Regions from separate parts of the Lysinibacillus sp. YS11 genome, predicted to be linked through region 1. Evidence: riboswitches for the same ligand, from Rfam matches in the RefSeq annotation. Region 1 holds a riboswitch; each other region holds the start of a gene.
The links. Region 1 has a riboswitch for lysine ahead of LBYS11_RS10830 (transporter substrate-binding domain-containing protein). Riboswitches for the same ligand answer to the same signal wherever they lie in the genome.

Region 1 (4,294 bases):
TTGCAGCAGCTCCAGTAGTAGAAGAAACTTCTGGTGAGCGTGTAGTTGCATCTCCAGCAGCACGTCGTCTTGCACGTGAAAAAGGTATTGACCTTGCAGCGGTATCTCCAGTAGATCCACAAGGACGTGTACGTGTACAAGATGTAGCAGCTCATGGTACAGCACCAGCTGTAGCACCAGCAGCAGCACCTACATCCGTAGCAACTTCAGGTGGCCCAGTAGTATTCACACCAGCAGCTAATTCTGACCGTGTAACAATTGAAAAAATGAGCCGTCGTCGCCAAACAATTGCAAAACGTTTATTAGAAGTTAAACAATCAACAGCAATGTTAACAACATTCAACGAAATTGACATGACAAACATCATGGCACTTCGTAAACGTAAACAAGAAGAGTTTGTAAAAGCAAACGACATCAAACTTGGTTTCATGTCATTCTTCACTAAAGCTGTTGTTGCAGCACTGAAAAAATACCCATACGTAAACGCTCAAATCTCTGGCGATGAGATTCATTTAAATAACTTCTTTGATATCGGTATTGCTGTATCGACTGAAGAAGGTTTAGTCGTACCAGTTGTACGCGATGCTAATAGCAAAAACTTTGCAGAAATCGAAAAAGATATTGCTAACTTAGCGACAAAAGCTCGTGATAAAAAATTAGGCTTAAATGACATGGCTGGTGGATCATTCACAATCACAAATGGTGGTGTATTCGGTTCATTAATGTCAACACCAATTATGAACGGTACACAAGCTGGTATTTTAGGTATGCACTCAATTGTAAACCGTCCAGTTGCAGTAAATGGTGAAGTTCAAATCCGTCCAATGATGTATGTAGCACTTTCATACGATCACCGTATCATCGATGGTAAAGATTCTGTAGGATTCTTAAAAACAGTTAAAGAATTAATCGAAAATCCTGAAGATTTATTATTAAATTCATAATTCCATTAAACCCTGCGAACAATGTTCAGCAGGGTTTTTTGTATGACGAAAGGTATTGAGCGATTCTATGCTTGAAAGAGTACGAATGGTACATCGTTTATAGGAGCAAAGAAAGAAAAAAACGCAACTTTTCTCATATGTAGAACATACTCTATAATAAATATTTGTTGTAATTTTCAGAAATATCAACAAAAGTTCAACGATTTAAAGTGGAAGCAGAACGCACAATATCCTAATATTGTCATTAGTCAGAAAAATGTTAAAATCGTCTTGACGAACATATTAGTTTTATAGTAGTATCTAAATATCAATTAAATAAACAAACCTCACGAATTGTTACCAGTGAGGTAGAGGCGCGGTATTTATTAGTTCATTGTTGAGTAAAAGCAAGCGAAGACGCAATGAAGAAGGAAATATCGCCGAAGTATAAAAGGAGCTCGTACTTTTATACTGGGTCTGCAGTGAATAAGTGCAGGACTGTCCTAGTAAATGGATTTCCAGATTTACTAGGTTGTGCTATCTCGGAAACATGGAAATTATAGTGAGGATTTGGGCAACTGTCATAAAAGGTAAGACCTAAGTTCAATAAACTTAGGTCTTTTTTAGTACAGTTGTCTTATTTTTTTACAGAAAAGGGGAGTTTTTCATGAAAAGAAAATGGTTGTTAGTAATGATCTCTATCATGACGGCAATTGTGCTAGCTGCATGTGGCACAAGTGACAAAAAAGAGGGCGGTTCAAGTGATGCTGGAACTGACAAAGAAGAAGGTGGCGGTGAATTCCGAATTGGAATGGAGGCTGGCTACCCACCGTTCAACTGGACACAGCAAGACGATGCAAATGGTGCAGTGAAAATTGCGGATAATGCAGAGTATGCAGGTGGCTATGATGTACAAATGGCAAAGAAAATCGCTGAAGGTCTAGGCAAAGAGTTAGTCATTGTTAAAATGGAGTGGGACGGTTTAGTTCCAGCGCTACAATCAAACAAAATTGATGCAATTATTGCAGGTATGTCACCAACAGAAGAACGTAAGAAAACAATTGATTTTACAGAAAACTATTATACTTCTGATTTTGTTATGGTTATTAAAAAAGGTAGCAAATATGAAGGCGCAAAATCGATTCAAGACTTCTCAGGTGCTAAAATTACATCACAATTAAATACATCAAACTACACAGTTATCGATCAAATTAAAGGCGTAGAAAAGCAAACAGCAATGGAGAGCTTCCCAGCAATGCGTGTGGCGTTAGAAGCAGGTAAAATTGATGGCTATGTAGCTGAACGTCCAGAGGGCATTTCCGCTTCTGCTGCCAACGATAAATTCACATATGTAGCATTTGAAGAAGGCTTTGATACAGACCTATCAAATACTTCAATTGCTGTAGGCTTACGTAAAGATGACGCAAATCGTGAAAAAATCAATGAAATCCTAAAAGGCATTTCAGAAGATGATCGTCAAGCGATTATGGAAGAAGCTATTTCTCAACAACCCGCAGCACAATAATGACATGGCACGGACTAGCAATTAGTCCGTGCATGATCATTTCATCATTATCAAAATGAGAACCTCTCTACATAATGATAATGTCCTAGCGTGACAAATCATAGAATGGTAGAAAGAGCTAGGACACAAAAGAAATAAGCGAGCAAGATGACATTGTTAGGAGGAACATCATGAGTCTTGAATGGATACTTTCAATTATTGAAAACAACTGGCAAATGTTTTTACGAGGTGCGTATTATACGTTACTGATTTCGAGTATTAGTACAATTATTGGTGCATTTATCGGATTTTTCATCGGAATTATGCATACGATTCCAGTTCGTAAAAAAGGTGTGAAATTTTATAGCTTAAAGCTCATTAATTTTATACTAACATGCTATGTTGAATTTTTCCGTGGTACACCAATGATTGTACAAGCTATGGTTGTCTACTACGGATTAGATATCGCATTCGGTATCGATATGCACTTTATTACAGCAGGTATTTTAGTCGTTTCCCTCAATACAGGGGCATATATGGCAGAAATTGTTCGTGGCGGTATTGTATCCATTGATAATGGTCAATACGAGGCAGCATCAGCAATTGGCATGAATCACTTCCAAATTATGCTTCATGTTGTCTTACCGCAAGTAGCGCGTAATGTTTTACCAGCGACAGGTAACCAATTAATCATGAATATTAAAGATACAGCCGTATTAAATGTCATTGGAGTAACGGAATTATTCTTCCAAACAAAATCAATTTCGGGTAACAACTTCCGTTATTTCGAATCATTCTTCGTTGCATGTGTTCTTTATTTCATCATGACATTTACCGCATCTCGCATCCTTCTGTATGTTGAAAAACGTCTAGATGGTCCTGATGCCTATCAAAAAGAACAAAAAGAAGCCGTATAGGGGGACGCACAAATGGCAGTCATTAAAATCGAGCATTTAAGTAAATCATTTGGACGTAACCAAGTGTTAAAAGATGTGAATTTCCAAGTGGAAAAAGGAGAGGTAGTTTGTTTAATTGGCTCCTCTGGCTCTGGTAAATCCACATTGCTTCGTTGCATAAATTTATTAGAAACGCCAAGTGGCGGTCAAATTATTTATAAAGGGGAAGACATCCTAGATGAAAAGCACAATATTCAAGAATATCGCACACATTTAGGCATGGTGTTCCAGCAGTTCAATTTATTTAACAACCACAATGTCATAAGTAATTGCACGGTGGGCCAAATCAAAGTGTTAAAACGTTCGAAAAAAGAAGCAGAAGAAACGGCGCTTAAATATTTGAAAATCGTTGGCATGGATCAATATGTGAATGCCAAGCCCCGTCAACTCTCGGGTGGACAAAAGCAGCGTGTGGCCATCGCTCGTGCCTTATCAATGAATCCTGATGTAATGCTATTCGATGAGCCAACATCCGCATTAGACCCAGAAATGGTGGGTGAGGTATTAAAGGTAATGCGTCAGCTAGCAAACGAGGGCAATACGATGCTCATCGTGACACATGAGATGGAATTTGCCAAAGAAGTAGCAGATCGTGTTGTCTTTATGGATAAAGGTGTAATTGTGGAAGAAGGCCCTCCAGCACAAGTATTAGTCAATCCACAACATGAACGTACGAAGGAATTTTTAAAGCGTACATTAAAATAAGCACAAAAAAGTGAGTCCAACCTGTTGGACTCACTTATTTTCTAGAATTCCATTCTGCATAAAGTACAAAGCAGATTGCGAATGCTACAGCAATGATAAAAAACCATTGCGGTACACCACCAAAACTCATCATAACACCTCAAATTTTCATTTTTTTTGGATAGAATAGGTATAGTATTTCTTTTTTCTCCACAAAAGACCAAAAA
Region 2 (4,294 bases), 1.1 Mb from region 1:
CGTCCTGTGTTTGGTGTAGCAGTGAATGCAATGTAGACACCATAGAATGCGTGGAACATTAATGGAATATAGATGACAATCCATTCAACTAGGATAAGGAATGGAATCTTTTCCATTACTGCGGTAGCATCGTTGTAACTTTCTGCCCCGCCTGTTGCTGTAAAGTTAATGAACAGGTGCATCGTTAAAAACAGACCTACTGGAATGATCCCAAGTAGAGAATGTAAGCGACGCCATAAAAACTCTCGATCTTTCGACAAGACTGTTACCCCCCTTAGTACTTAAAATAGCACAACAAAAGAAGTCATCATTTTGTAAATGATACTTCATTGACTGTGTATTTCATCATGGTACAATATTATGACATGTTTATTGTACTCTCAAGAGCTACGAGCGTCAAGGCAACTCGGAGTTTTTCATAGAGCTTATTAAAGAACTAATCTAGTACATGATGCGTCGTTTTTTCTCGAAAAATCTATCATTACTTTATTACCGTTAAATTTTAAGAAAATTCTAAGAAAGAAGGATAACAATGTTAAACACTCCATCTCCTACAATCTCATCATTTGGCTATGAGATCATTCGTGATCATATTCTATCTTCTATACTCGGTAAACATGAAGATGACGTCCTTTATTGGGCAGGTAAAGAGCTTGCTCGCAAGTTCCCATGTAAAAGTCAAGATGAACTTATCGCATTTTTCGCAGATGCCTGCTGGGGTACATTAGAACTCATAAAGGAATCAAAAGATGGACGTATTTTCCAGTTGACAAATGACCCTGAAATTCTTCAAATAAAGCAGCGCAGCTTTAAACTTGAAGCAGGATTTATAGCAGAGCAAATTCAACTAGCTAAAGGCTATCTGACAGAATGCTATAATGAAAAACGGGAAAAGCAACAATACGTCATGTTTACAGTCAAATGGGACGTTAAAGAACGTATTATGAATACCATTCCCTCAGAATAATTAAAAAGGATTGTTTCCCATTAAAGAATGGGATGACAATCCTTCTTTTTTCTTCCTTTTATTTCGGTCAATTACATAAAATGCTGTTTCTTCTATTATTATATGTAAAGTGCTTGCTCTAAATTAAACTCATCATGGAGAGCATTAGCTGCTTGGATCATATCATCCTGTGGTACAACAACGGACACTTTTATTTCAGAAGTACTAACCATTTTTACAGGGATATTTTCACGACGTAACCGATCAAACATACGAGCAGCAACGCCTGGATTAGAAGCCATGCCTGAACCAATAATAGAAACTTTTGCTAGTCCAATTTCGAAGTCAGCAAAACTAAATCCAAGTGATAATTTACTATCCTCTAAAACACGTAATGCTTCCGCAAATTCCTCTTTTAAAATTGAAAACGATACAGTTGGCTTCAACCCATCAATAATGGCTTGGACAATAATATCTACATTAATACGGTTCTCTGCAAGAACCGTAAATATATCTGCTAATGAAGCATTGGAAAAAGCATCATACCCTACTGTTAAACGAATAATATCTGATTCAAATGCAACACCACGAACGACTAAATTTTTTTCCATTTCCACTTCCTCCTTCAATAAAGTGCCTACTGATTCTATTAAACTTGAACGTATAATAACAGGCATTTGAAATTTCTTCGCTAACTCCACCGCACGAGGATGTATGATATGAGACCCTAAATTCGATAATTCCAACATTTCATCATAGGAAATTTCTTGAAGCTTTTGGGCATTGGGAACATATCGTGGATCTGCTGTATAAACACCGTCCACATTTGTATACATATCTACTCTCTCCGCTTCCAACGCTATGGCAAGCGCAACAGCAGTTGTTTCAGCTCCACCTTTCCCAAGCGTGGTGATATTATGCACTTCGTCAATCCCTTGTTCTCCAGCAATAACCACAATTTGTCCCTGTGCAAAATGTTCTTCCATACGACTAATATCTATATAGTCGATACGAGCATGTCGATACATACCATCCGTATGTATACCAGCTTGCCATCCAGTTAGAGATACAGCCTCATAGCCTGCTTCCTGCAAAGCGATGGCAAATAAAGCACTAGATAATTGAGAGCCAGTTGACAAAACTGCATCTAATTCTCTTTTCGACACATCGTCAGTTAGTTGGTGTACCATCATTTTCATCTCTTTCGCAGTGTGTCCCATTGCTGCAACGACCACTACTACATCCAATCCTTTGTCCTTTTCAGCAATCGCTTTCCTAGCAGCCTCTTGGATTTGTTCAGAAGAAGCTAATGCAGCTCCTCCAAACTTCATCACGATTTTAGCCATTTCTTTCGTTCTCCCTTCCAGTTCATGTATTTCACCAAATTATGGGGGGTAAAACCGTTTCTAGAAAACTAAAAGGCAGCCTCCACATAACGTGAAAGCTGCCTATAACATGTACAATAATCATAACTTGCGCATGTGTGATAGCTCTCCGAAACGTTTAGAATCGACAGTCTTACATTTCTTAAATGCAAAACCAGTACGGCAATGGAACAACAATACTGTACTTCGGCAAGCTCCCCTTTCACACAATATCTCTGGACTTGTCCATCCTCCATCGTGTTACTCTTGAATCTTGCACCTCTATCATCACTTTAAAGTGAATGTATTCAATTCATTAAGCCTTAGCGTAAACAAACTAGTCACGCAGTTGGCTCTCCATAACATTGAAAACAATGTTATTTATAACCATAGCACATGCCTATTCCTTTGACAATGATTGTTGCTGAAAATAGCTAAAAATTTGGCTTGCTAAATTAGCGGGCATCCCAGCCTCCTGTAATGCTAGCTCGCTCGCCTCTCGAATTTTTTTGACTGAACCGAAATGTTTAAGCAGCTGTTGCTTTCGTTTTGGTCCTACCCCTTCAATATGATCTAATACAGATTGAATGGCATGCTTCTCATGCTGTTGACGCAAGAAGGTAATAGCAAAGCGATGGACTTCGTCTTGAATTCGTTGTAATAAATAAAAGCCATCACTTGTACGTTTTAAGCTAATCACTTCTGGTGGATCACCAAACAAGAGCTGAGATGTATTATGCTTATCATCCTTGGCTAAACCAGCAATCGGTATAACAAGACCAAGCTCATCTTCTAGTACTTCACGGGCTACTTCCATTTGTCCCTTACCACCATCAATTAAGACTAAATCTGGTAATGGTAGTCCTTCCTTTAAAACACGTATATAGCGACGACGTATAACCTCCTGCATTGCACCGTAATCATCATGCTTGGCTGCTGTACGCGTTTTATATTTTCGGTACTCCTTTTTCGCAGGCTTCCCATCAATGAAAACAACCATAGCAGACACTGCATCCGTTCCATGCATATGACTATTATCAAAAGCTTCAATTCGTAAAGGTGTACTAATACCCATTGCTTCACCAAGTGCCTCACAAGCACCAATCGTACGTTCTTCCTGACGCTCTATTAGCTGGAATTTAGCTGCCACAGCAATTTCAGCATTTTTGGTAGCTAATTCAACCAATTCCTTCTTTTGACCTCTTTTCGGTGTGAGCACTTTAATTTCTAATAATTCTGTTAAGATAGCTGCATCAATGGCTTGTGGAATAAAAATTTCTTTTGGCTTAATATGCTCTGGCTTTTCATAAAAGCGCCCAACAAATGTTAAAAATTCTTCCTCTGCATCTTGATAGATGGGGAAAATTGAGACATCGCGCTCAATCAGCTTTCCTTGGCGCACAAAGAAAACCTGAACACACATCCATCCTTTTTCAACAGCATAGCCAAATACATCTCGATTTGTTGTATCACTTGAAACTATTTTTTGTTTCTGCATAACCGTATCAATATGGGCAATTTGGTCTCGGAATTCCTTCGCTCGCTCAAATTCCAGGTTTTCTGCAGCTGCTAGCATTTTAACTTCAAGCTCTTTTTTGACTGCCTCCACACCACCATTTAGAAACTTCGTCATATCCTCAATCATTTCTTGATAAACCTGACCTTCAATTTCCTTCACACAAGGTGCTAAGCATTGACCCATGTGATAGTACAAGCAAACCTTGGAAGGTAATTGTACACATTTGCGCAGCGGATACAATCGATCCAATAGCTTTTTCGTTTCACTTGCTGCATAGGCATTCGGATAAGGACCAAAATATTTTGCCTTATCCTTTTTTACCTTCCGTGTCGTAATCAGACGAGGATGTTTTTCATTCGTAATTTTTAAATATGGATAGGTCTTATCATCCGTTAACATGACATTATATTTTGGATCATGTAATTTGATGAGATTCAGCTCTAAAATAAGTGCTTCAATATTTGA
Region 3 (4,294 bases), 1.9 Mb from region 1:
TTAATATAGTGAGGATGTGACGGATCATCTTCTATTTTTTCACGGAGTCTTCTGATATGTACATTTATAATATTTTCATCTCCGTAATAGGCATCTTTCCATATCGTCTGATAAATTTGCTCTTTGGTAAAAACTCTGTGACGATTTGTCACAAACAATTTTAAAATGGAAAATTCCTTTGATGTCAGCTTTATGTCTTGTCCGCTCTTTGTTATTGAGAAATTAACGATATCTATCTTTAAATTATCAATTTCGAGGACCTCTTGCTTTTGTTCAGCTTGACTAGAGTATTTCGTAGCTCTTCTGATAACAGCCTTTACACGTGCTGAAAATTCCAGCATAGAAAAGGGTTTAGCAATATAATCATCTGCCCCTAATCCTAAGCCCAATGCTTTATCAACATCACTGTCTTTTGCAGACATAATAATGATAGGAAGTGCTGCCTGCTCTCTAATAATCTTTAATACTTCCAATCCATTTAATTTAGGAATCATAATATCTAAGATGACTAAATCAAAGGTTTTTTGCAAACAATTTTGTAATGCCTCTTCGCCATTAGTCACTGTTGTGACATGGAAACCTTCCATCGTTAAGTAATTAGAAACCATTTCACGAATGGCTTCATCGTCTTCTACAAGTAAAATATGCTTTTGCACTATGATGCACCTCTCCTATCAAAACCCAATTTCCATATGTATATTACATTACCATATTTATGATGTATCATTAGAGATTTGTTTATGAGTGTTGAAAAAAGAGCTGCTCCATAAACCATCACTCTTTGGTTTATAGAACAGCTCTATTATTTAATCTTCAACTTTTAAATCACAATCTTCAAGTGGAAGCATTTTTGTTTTGTGCTTTAATTTATAGCCAAACCATAATGCTAAAAATAATGGAATCCCAATATACGAAACAAGGATACCGTACCAATCAATCTTATCGCCTGTAAAGGCTGTGTAATTTTGTCCAATGACTACGATCATACAAACTGTAAAAGCAAATAATGGTCCAAACGGATATAATTTGGCTTTATAAGGTAATAACTTTGGATCTAAGCCTTGTGCATCAAACGCTCGGCGGAAACGATAATGACTAAACGCTATACCTAGCCATGCAATAAAGCCAGACATTCCAGAAGCATTTAATAGCCAGATATAAACCACTCCATCGCCAAAGAAGGATGCCAAAAATGCTAAACAGCCTACAGCTAATGTTGCCATAAGTGCATAAATCGGAATACCTCTACGACTTAGCTTTGCAAAAAATTTAGGTGCATGTCCATCCACTGCTAATTGCCATAACATACGAGAAGATGCATATAGTCCTGAATTTCCTGCTGACAGCATAGCCGTTAAAATAATGGCATTCATTAATGAAGCAGCAAAGGCAATACCTAGGCGGTCAAACACTAGTGTAAACGGTGATACTGCGATATCTTCTGATAATAAACGTTCGTCTGTAAATGGAATTAACATCCCAATTGCACCAATCGCTAAAATATAAAACAAAAGAATACGCCAAAATACAGATTTAACAGCCTTCGGAATATTTTTACCAGGATCATCTGTTTCACCAGCTGTAATTCCTAGTAATTCTGTTCCTTGGAATGAAAATCCTGCAGCTAGGAAAATACCAAATGTAGCAAGGAAGCCACCATGGAATGGCCCATCACTAACAAAGAAATTAGTGAAACCTACAGGAGCCTGCCCACCTAAAATACCAAAAATCATTAGTAAGCTAATGATAATAAAAACAATAACCGTTGCTACTTTAATCATGGCAAACCAATATTCACTTTCACCATAACTTTTTACGGATAGTAAATTAAACGTCAATACAACAGCAATAAATAATACTGTCCAAAGTGCTGATGAGCTATCTGGGAACCAATATTTCATAATTAATGACACAGCAGCAATTTCGGCAGCAATGGTGATTGCCCAGTTATACCAGTAGTTCCAGCCTAATGCAAAGCCCAAAGCAGGATCTACAAATTTGGTTGCATACGTACTAAATGAACCTGAGGATGGCATATAGGCAGCCATTTCCCCTAAGCTTGTCATTAAAAAATACACCATAATACCAATTAAAGCATAGGCAAGCAATGCTCCTCCAGGACCTGCCTGAGCAATTGCTCCTCCACTGGCTAAAAATAGCCCCGTACCAATTGTACCGCCTAAAGAAATCATTGTAATATGACGGCTTTTTAATTCTTTTTTCAGCTTCGGCGCTTTATGTCCGAGCTGATTTACTTTTATTTCACTCACGATATAGCTTCCTTCCTATTTATGAGGCAAAAAAATGCCATCACATATACACTGTGATGGCTACTTAATCCTCAGTTTTCCTACATGATAGCTCAACACGTTGTGCAAACGTGACAGTTCTGTTCCTTTCGGAGACAGCCCCAGCATGAGGTTTTCAAGTCCCCTCACACTTCGGCAATATTTCCTTTCAGCTAATTTCATCAATGCTTGTCATTTCAATTAGCATACTTATAAATATCGCGACCTCTACCTCAATACAAACATGAGGCATATAATTATTAAATTTATGATGTTTATTATACTAACATAAGACCATAGACATTTCAATACAACCACAAATGTTCTGTATTTTATGAATCTTCTACTATTTTTAATAGTGTGATAAAGTGTTATAGTAGTTCAATTAGAATGGTTATTATTAGGGGGGATTTTATTTTGACTACAAATGATCATTCCACTAGTTTTCCAAGTAAAAAAATTAGCTGGAAAGGAACAACCTTACTTTTAGTCTTTGGAGTTATCTTTATAGCCTCTACATTACGAATGCCACTAACTGTTGTTGGCCCAATTATATCCTTTATCCGTGAAGATCTTGGAATATCTAATGTTTTGGCAGGCTTTCTAACAACGATACCATTGCTGGCTTTTGCTGTTATATCTCCATTTGCACCAGTTGTAGCACGCAAACTAGGGCTTGAGCTAACATTATTTTTATCAACTTTTCTCTTGGCTTTAGGAATTGTCCTACGTTCACTTGGTACTACAGAATTACTTCTATTGGGTACTGTGTTAATTGGCGTAGCCATTTCTTTTGGAAATGTACTAATTCCAGGATTATTGAAATTGAAATTTCCCTATCATGTGGGTTTATTAATGGCCTTTTTCACCATGTCCATGAATTTTACTGCTGGCCTTGGTGCTGGTATTAGCTATCCGATAGCTAATTCATCGTTAGGCTGGCAAGGTGCACTTTCCATTGCACTCATACTCGTTCTAATTACAATCTTAATTTGGATACCTCAACTAAAATCAAATAAACCGGAACCAGTTACTACATCTAAGAAGACCAGTACACCTTTATGGAAATCACCTGTTACTTGGGCTGTCACAGGGGCAATGGGTTTACAATCTTTATTATTCTACACAACAGCAGCTTGGATACCTGAGATCTATATTGCTCAAGGTTTAGCACCTGATAAAGCTGGCTGGATGTTTTCAATCATGCAATTCTCACAAGTACCAATGGCCTTAGCAGTGCCTATTATTGCTGGTAAAATGACTTCTCAACGCCCACTTGTATTGATGTTTACATCCTTCTATTTAGTAGGCTTTGTTGGGGTTGTCATGGAATGGACAAGTCTTGGGGTACTGTGGATGGTTCTTCTAGGGTTAGCAGGTGGTTCTTCATTCGCCCTAGCAATGATGTTCTTCACTCTCCGGACTCGTACTGCATTTGAAGCAGCAGATTTATCAGGCTTTGCGCAATCTTTGGGTTATTTATTTGCCGCAATTGGTCCTATTCTTTTTGGCTACTTGCATGATTTATTTGGCGGCTGGAATATTGCGGGATGGCTCTTTGTCGTTGTAGCAATGTTACTCTTCTTTTGCTCAATGAGAGCCTCTAAGGATGAATATGTGCATTAAAATTAAATAAAGCAGGTGGATTTGATTCCTCCATCTGCTCTATTTCTATATAGTGTTTACACATTACTTAATTGTCGGGTTGCTGGAGTAATGTTAGCAATTCAGCAAGGCATTCTGATGCTTCATTATTATGAGCTGTTATAGTAGAAAAAATAGGAACAGCCTCTTGTAAAAGCATATAACTATAATAGTAATAGCCTACAAAAGCTTGCTCCTCATAGCCCTTTGGCGTTTCTTTCTCCCACTCCTGCTCATCATTATCCTCATTTTCTATCCACAAATAGTTGACGTCTAATAGCTCCTGCATATTTTTAACAGTATTGACTGGGTCGAGATAATCCTTGGTAATAGCATGTGCCACAGCTAAATATAACTGTACC

Region 2: it holds a riboswitch for lysine, as region 1 does, so the genes downstream of both, LBYS11_RS16615 (aspartate kinase) here and LBYS11_RS10830 (transporter substrate-binding domain-containing protein) in region 1, are expected to answer to the same signal.
Region 3: it holds a riboswitch for lysine, as region 1 does, so the genes downstream of both, LBYS11_RS01405 (amino acid permease) here and LBYS11_RS10830 (transporter substrate-binding domain-containing protein) in region 1, are expected to answer to the same signal.

Annotation. Positions count from the first base shown of each region.
Region 1 is NZ_CP026007.1:2,191,324-2,195,617, forward strand. Features, by position in the region: gene odhB (2-oxoglutarate dehydrogenase complex dihydrolipoyllysine-residue succinyltransferase) at 1-944, shown strand, start outside; lysine riboswitch at 1,285-1,471, shown strand; gene LBYS11_RS10830 (transporter substrate-binding domain-containing protein) at 1,591-2,448, shown strand; gene LBYS11_RS10835 (amino acid ABC transporter permease) at 2,619-3,344, shown strand; gene LBYS11_RS10840 (amino acid ABC transporter ATP-binding protein) at 3,357-4,088, shown strand.
Region 2 is NZ_CP026007.1:3,313,524-3,317,817, forward strand. Features, by position in the region: gene LBYS11_RS16605 (succinate dehydrogenase cytochrome b558 subunit) at 1-260, opposite strand, end outside; gene LBYS11_RS16610 (YslB family protein) at 533-967, shown strand; gene LBYS11_RS16615 (aspartate kinase) at 1,066-2,292, opposite strand; lysine riboswitch at 2,426-2,603, opposite strand; gene uvrC (excinuclease ABC subunit UvrC) at 2,711-4,294, opposite strand, start outside.
Region 3 is NZ_CP026007.1:285,883-290,176, reverse strand. Features, by position in the region: gene LBYS11_RS01410 (response regulator transcription factor) at 1-656, opposite strand, end outside; gene LBYS11_RS01405 (amino acid permease) at 807-2,270, opposite strand; lysine riboswitch at 2,351-2,527, opposite strand; gene LBYS11_RS01400 (CynX/NimT family MFS transporter) at 2,706-3,914, shown strand; gene LBYS11_RS01395 (hypothetical protein) at 3,982-4,294, opposite strand, start outside.